2 linked regions of the Peterkaempfera bronchialis genome follow. The protein of the gene in region 2 interacts with the protein of the main gene of each other region in a pairwise test. Links are inferred from orthologs where the notes say so. Each region holds a gene or a part of one and is shown on either strand. Other genes may lie near its edges.

Region 1 (3,165 bases), 4.5 Mb from region 2 along the record:
CATCGCGGACCATGCCGTGCGGCCCGCAGAGCCACCAGTGGTCGGCGGTCTCCACGTCCACCAGGGCGTCCACCAGCGCGGCGAGCCGGTCGGCGTCGAGGCGGCCGGAGAACAGCTCGGCGTCGCGGGGTTCGCGGGAGAGGACGTGTCCGAGCTGGAAGCGCGTGCGGTGCAGGTCCTTCAGGTCGGCGAGCTCGTCGGCGAACATCACCGTGTCGCTGCGCCGGTTGCCGTAGAAGAGCGTGACCCGGGAGCGGGTGTCGGCGGTGAGCACGGACTCGGCGATCGACATCATCGGCGTGATGCCGGAGCCGGCGGCGATCAGCACATGGTGGCCGGGCTCGGTGAGGTCGGGGGTGAAGGCGCCGGTCGGGGCCATGACCTCGATGGTGTCCCCGGGGCGTACCTCGTGCACCAGCCAGGACGAGAAGAGGCCGCCGGGCACGGTGCGCACGCCGATGCGGGGCGGCGAGCCCGCCGGGGAGCAGATGGAGTACGAGCGGCGCTCGTCGCGCCCGTCGACCTCGCGGCGCAGCGTGAGCGACTGGCCGGGGCGGTGCGCGAACTCGTCGGCCAGCGGGCCGGGCACCTCGAAGCTGATGACGGCGGCGTCCTCGCACAGCGGCGCGACCTCGGCGACCCGCAGGGCGTGGAAGGCCGGGCGGCGACGCGTGCGCGCGGGCAGCGGCCCGGCGGTGGTCGGGGCGGTGGTCGGGGCCATCAGATCTCCTTGACGTACTCGAACGGCTCCAGGCAGCCGCGGCAGCGCCACAGCGCCTTGCAGGAGGTGGAGGCGAAGCGCGAGGTCTCCTCGGTCTCCGCCGACCCGCAGCGCGGGCAGGCCACCGAACGCCGGGTGGCCGTCAGCTCCAGCGGGATCGGCCCGGTGGCGCGTCGGGGCGCCGGGTGGGGCGGCGCGATGCCGTGCTCGGCGAGGGTGCGGCGGCCGGCGGGGGTGATCCAGTCGGTGGTCCACGGCGGGTCCAGTACGGTGCGGATCTCCACCCGGGCGAATCCGGCCCCCCGCAGCCGCGCGGCCACGTCGGCGCGCATCTCGGCCATGGCGGGGCAGCCCGAGTAGGTGGGCGTCAGGCTTGCGACGACGGTGCCGTCCGGGCCGATCTCGACGCCGCGCAGCACGCCGAGGTCGGCCAGGGTGAGCATCGGCAGCTCGGGGTCGGGCACCTGCTCGGCGATCTGCCGGGCCCGCCGCGCATCCCTGAGGTCGGCGAGGTCGGCGAGGTCGGCGAGACCGGCGAGGCCGGTGGGGCCGGTGGCGGGTCGCGCGGTCACCAGGTCGCCCCCGGGTGGGCGCGGGCCACGCTCTGCAGCTCGGCGAGGAGCGGGGCCAGGTACTCGGTGTGGTCGCCCGCCCGGCCGTGCCCCGGCAGGGCAGCGGCCTCGGGCAGCGGCAGCCCGGCGGCGTCCAGGACCTGGCGGAGCACCGCCGTCACCTCGTCCCGTATGGCCGCCGGGTCGACGCCGAACCCGGGGCGGGCCGCGAAGAGCTCGTCCAGGTACGGGGCGACCCGGTCCAGCGCCGCCCGCATCCGGTGATGCGACTCCTCGGTGCCGTCGCCCAGCCGCACCGCCCACTCGGCGGCGAACTGGCGGTGGTACGTGAGCTCCTTGACGCCCTTGGCCGCGATGGCGGCCAGCACCGGGTCCGCCGAGGCGGCGAGCCGGTCGAAGTGCGCCAGCCGCCAGCAGGAGAGCACCAGCAGCCGGACGGTGGAGAAGGCGAAGTCGCCGTTGGGAAGCTCGGCGAGCCGGACACTGCGGAAGTCGTCCGCGTCCCGGAAGTAGGCGTAGGCGTCCTCGTCGCGCCCGGTGCCGTCCGCCTGCCCGGCCCGCGCATAGAGCAGCCGGGCCTGGCCGAGCAGGTCGAGGCCGATGTTGGCCAGCGCCATCTCCTCCTCCAGCTCCGGCGCCCGGGTGCACCACTCGGCCAGCCGCTGCGCGCTGACCAGGGCGTCGTCGCCGAGCGCCAGGCAGCACCCGGCCAGTTCCGCCGCGTCGATCCCGGCGGGCACGGCGGTGTCCACGCCGTGCAGCGGGTCCTCGAAGCCGGTCCCGAACGCCCAGCGGGCCTCACCCCCGGGGTGCCCCTCGGCCTCGGCCAGGGACAGATAGACGTGGTCGTCGTCGCTCATGCCCTGCTCCTAGATGTGGGGGACGTCGTCGGGGATGTCGTAGAAGGTGGGGTGGCGGTAGACCTTGTCGCCGCTGGGGGCGAAGAACGGGTCCTTCTCGTCGGGCGTGGAGGCGGTGATGTGCTCCGAGCGGACCACCCAGAGCGAGACGCCCTCGTTGCGGCGGGTGTAGAGGTCGCGGGCCGCGAGCAGCGCCATCCGGTCGTCGGAGGCGTGCAGCGAGCCGACGTGGACATGGTTCAGACCGCGCTTGCCTCGGACGAAGACCTCGTACAGCGGCCACTCGGCCCGGGCGCTCCCGGTGCTGCTCATGCTGCTGCTCCTTCTGCTGCTACTGCGGCTTCTGCGGCTCGGGCGGCCTGCTTGGCGGCGTAGGCGCTCGCCGCCTCCCGTACCCAGGCGCCCTCCTCGTGGGCGGCTCTGCGCCGCGCGATCCGTTCGCTGTTGCACGGTCCGTCGCCGCTGATCACGCGTTGCAGCTCGGTCCAGTCGGGGGTGCCGAAGTCGTGGCGGCCGCGCTCCTCGTTCCAGCGCAGTGCGGGGTCGGGCAGTGTCACGCCGAGCCGCTCGGCTTGCGGGACGGTCATGTCCACGAACTTCTGGCGCAGCTCGTCATTGGTGTGCCGCTTGATCTTCCAGGCCATCGAGGCGGCGGAGTTGGGGGAGTCGCCGTCCGGCGGGCCGAACATCATCAGCGACGGCCACCACCAGCGGTCGACCGCGTCCTGCACCATCTCCCGCTGGGCGGCGGTGCCGCGCATCATGGTCATCAGCAGCTCATAGCCCTGCCGCTGGTGGAACGACTCCTCCTTGCAGACCCGCACCATGGCGCGGGCATAGGGCCCGTAGGAGCTGCGGCAGAGCGGCACCTGGTTGCAGATGGCCGCGCCGTCCACAAACCAGCCGATCACGCCGACGTCGGCGAAGGTCAGCGTCGGGTAGTTGAAGATCGAGGAGTACTTCTGGCGCCCCTCGATCAGCCGCTGGGTCAGGTCCGCGCGGTCGGCGCCCA
Region 2 (3,038 bases):
CACCCGACACCCCACACCACCCCCCCACCCGCCGGAGCGGACCGCCCGACCACCGGGCGGCCTCGTACGATGCGGGGGCGAGCGGACAGAGCGTGGGAGGAGTGCCGGTGACGGCGGTGCTGGTGGTCGAGCATGGGGCGGGCGAGGGCCCGTACGCGGTGGGGGACGCGCTGCGGCGGGCCGGGCTGGAGCTGCGGCACTGCCGCACCCATCTGGGCGAGCCGGTGCCGGACGGGCTGCCGAGCGGGGTGGCCGCCCTGGTGGTGATGGGCGGGCCGCAGGACGCCTGGAGCGACCAGGGCTTCCCCTCCCGCCGGGCCGAGCTGGACCTGCTGCGGTCCGCACTCGCCGCCGAGTTGCCCGTCCTCGGCCTCTGCCTGGGCGCCCAACTGCTGGCGGAGGCCGCCGGAGGCGCGGCCTTCCGGGGCGCGGCGGGTCCCGAGATCGGCTGGGAGCCGGTCCGGCTGACCCGTGCGGCGGCGGCCGACCCGCTGCTCGCCGGGTCGGAGCGGACCGGGTTCCAGGTGCTCCAGTGGCACAGCGACACCGTGGACCCGCCGGACGGCGCGGTGCTGCTGGCGACCGGGGAGCGCTACCCGGTGCAGGCGTTCCGGGTGGGCGGTTCCGCGTGGGGGTTCCAGTTCCATCTGGAGGCCGAGCGGGAGACCGTCGAGGCGTTTGCTGCGGGCGCCCCCGAGGAGGCGCGCGCCCACGGCGGGGACGCCATACTGGCCGCCGCGCCCGAGCGGGTGGCGGCGCTGGCCCCATGGCGGGACGGGGTGCTGGACCGGTTCGCCGCCCTGGTGGCCGCCCGCGCCGACCACACCCGCACCCGGGCCTTCTTCACCTCCCGCGCCGCCGACTGGGAGCTGCGCTTCCCCGACGACGGCCCCGCTATGAAGCGGCCGTCGCCGCACTGGGGCTGACGGCCGGTCAGGCGGTGTTGGACGCGGGCTGCGGCACCGGCCGCGCACTGCCCGCGCTGCGTGCCGCCGTGGGCGGTGCGGGTACGGTGCTGGGCGCCGACCTGACGCCCGCGATGCTGCGGACCGCCGCCGCCAAGGGCCGTACCGACTCGGCCGCGCTGCTGGTCGCCGACTGCGCGCGGCTGCCGCTGCCCGACCGGGCCCTGGACGCCGTCTTCGCCGCCGGATTGGTCTCCCATCTGCCCGACCCGGCGGCGGCCCTGGCCGAACTGGCCCGGGTGACCCGCCCCGGCGGCCGACTGGCGCTGTTCCACCCGGTGGGCCGCGCCGCGCTCGCGGCCCGCCACGGCCGCCCGCTCACCCCGGACGACCTGCGCGCCGAACCGCACCTCCGGCCACTGCTGGCCGCCACCGGCTGGGACCTGGTCCGCTACACCGACGAGGACGACCGCTACCTCGCCCTGGCCGTCCGCGACCGCTGAGACACCGGCCCCACGGGCCGGGCTCAGCCGCCGCCCCGGTCGGCGGTCCGCCAGCGGTAGCAGAGCTCGGGGCGGCCGACCTGGCCGTACTGCGGCTCGCGCACGGCGAGGCCCGCGCCGACCAGGTGTTCCAGATAGCGGCGGGCGGTGATCCGGGAGACGCCCACCTCGGCGGCGACCGCAGTGGCGGAGAGGCCGCCGCCGGTCCGCCGCAGGGTGGCGGTGACGGCGTCGAGGGTGGGGGCGCTGAGCCCCTTGGGAAGGTCGCTCCGCTCGGGGGTGCGCAGCACCGCGAAGGCGTGGTCGACCTCGGCCTGGCCGGTGGCCTCGCCGGCCCGGCCGAGGGTGTCGCGGAAGCGGCGGTACCGCTCCAGGCGGTCGTGGAGCGCGGCGCCGCTGAAGGGCTTCAGCAGGTACTGGACCACCCCGGCGGAGACGGCCTGCCGCACCATGCCCAGGTCGCGGGCGGAGGTGACGGCGATGACGTCGGCGGTGTGCCCGGCGGCGCGCAGGGCGCGGCAGAGCTGGAGGCCGTGGCCGTCGGGCAGGTAGAGGTCGAGCAGCACCAGGTCGACGGGGGTGTCCTGGGCCCGGCGGCGTTCCAGGAAGTGCCGGGCGGCGGCTGCGGTGTGGACGGTGCCGACCGGCCGGAAGCCGGGAGCGCGCCGCACATAGAGGGTGTGCGCGGCGGCGGCCACCGGGTCGTCCTCGACGACCAGGACGTCGATGCGGGGTCTGCCGGACATGGTTCCTCCGGTCGTCATGGCGCGGCGGTTCGCTCGGCGAGGTGCGGGTGCGGGTGCGCGCGCGGGTGCGGGTGCCGGGCCAGGGGCAGCCGGACGGTGAAGACCGCACCGCCCTCCCCGCCGCCCTCCCCGCCGACCTCCCCGCCGACCTCGACGGTGCCGCCGTTGCGCCGCGCTGCCTGGGCGACCAGCGCGAGCCCCAGCCCCCGCCCGCCGGCGTCACCGCCGGGGGTGCCGGGGGCGCCGTCGCGGTGCTTGGTGGACCAGCCCCGGTGGAAGACCTGACGGGCGGTCTGCGGGTCGAGGCCGGGGCCGGTGTCGGCGACCCGGAGCAGCAGTTCGCCGCCCTCGGTGCGGGCGGTGACGGTGACGGTGGGCGGGCCGGGGTGGTGGGCGGCGCCCTCGATGGCGGCGTCCACGGCGTTGTCGATCAGGTTGCCGAGGAGGGTGACCAGGTCGCGGGCGGGCAGGTCGGCGGGGAGTACCCGGTCGTCGAGGCGGCTCTCCTCGGTGAGGGTGAGGTCGACGCCGCGTTCGGCGGCCTGGGCGGCCTTGCCGAGCAGCAGGGCGGCGAGTACCGGTTCGGAGACGGCGCCGACGACGCGGTCGGTGAGCTCCTGGGCGAGGGCGAGTTCGGCGGTGGCGAAGTCGACGGCTTCGCGGGTGCGGTCGAGTTCGATCAGCGAGACCATGGCGTGCAGCCGGTTGGCGGCCTCATGGGCCTGGGAGCGCAGCGACTCGGCGAAGCCGCGTACCGAGTCGAGTTCGCCGGTGAGGGCCTGGAGTTCGGTGTGGTCGCGGAAGGTGACCACGGTGCCGAGGCCATGGTGGTGGTGGCCGTGGTGGCCGCCGCCGATGGCGGAGGTGTTGACCACCACGACCCG

Evidence for each region.
Region 1: the proteins of C7M71_RS27055 (region 2) and paaC interact in binary tests that used the Escherichia coli proteins (3 or more experiments, as listed by UniProt). The link is inferred for Peterkaempfera bronchialis from one-to-one orthologs.

The regions. Positions count from the first base shown.
Region 1 is NZ_CP031264.1:1,853,824-1,856,988, reverse strand. The notes cover bases 222-3,075. They hold paaC (1,2-phenylacetyl-CoA epoxidase subunit PaaC), read right to left. Parts: upstream 2,154-3,075; coding sequence 1,290-2,153; downstream 222-1,289. Other genes in these bases: paaA (1,2-phenylacetyl-CoA epoxidase subunit PaaA), read right to left, coding at 2,462-3,075; paaB (1,2-phenylacetyl-CoA epoxidase subunit PaaB), read right to left, coding at 2,163-2,465; paaD (1,2-phenylacetyl-CoA epoxidase subunit PaaD), read right to left, coding at 721-1,164; paaE (1,2-phenylacetyl-CoA epoxidase subunit PaaE), read right to left, coding at 222-721. Outside these bases: more of paaE, read right to left, coding at 1-221; more of paaA, read right to left, coding at 3,076-3,165. UniProt on the Escherichia coli protein: Component of 1,2-phenylacetyl-CoA epoxidase multicomponent enzyme system which catalyzes the reduction of phenylacetyl-CoA (PA-CoA) to form 1,2-epoxyphenylacetyl-CoA. The subunit C may be essential for structural integrity of the alpha subunit.
Region 2 is NZ_CP031264.1:6,332,517-6,335,554, reverse strand. The notes cover bases 294-3,020. They hold C7M71_RS27055 (response regulator), read right to left. Parts: upstream 2,155-3,020; coding sequence 1,432-2,154; downstream 294-1,431. Other genes in these bases: C7M71_RS27050 (sensor histidine kinase), read right to left, coding at 2,169-3,020. In the rest of the region: more of C7M71_RS27050, read right to left, coding at 3,021-3,038. UniProt on the Escherichia coli protein: Member of the two-component regulatory system DpiA/DpiB, which is essential for expression of citrate-specific fermentation genes and genes involved in plasmid inheritance.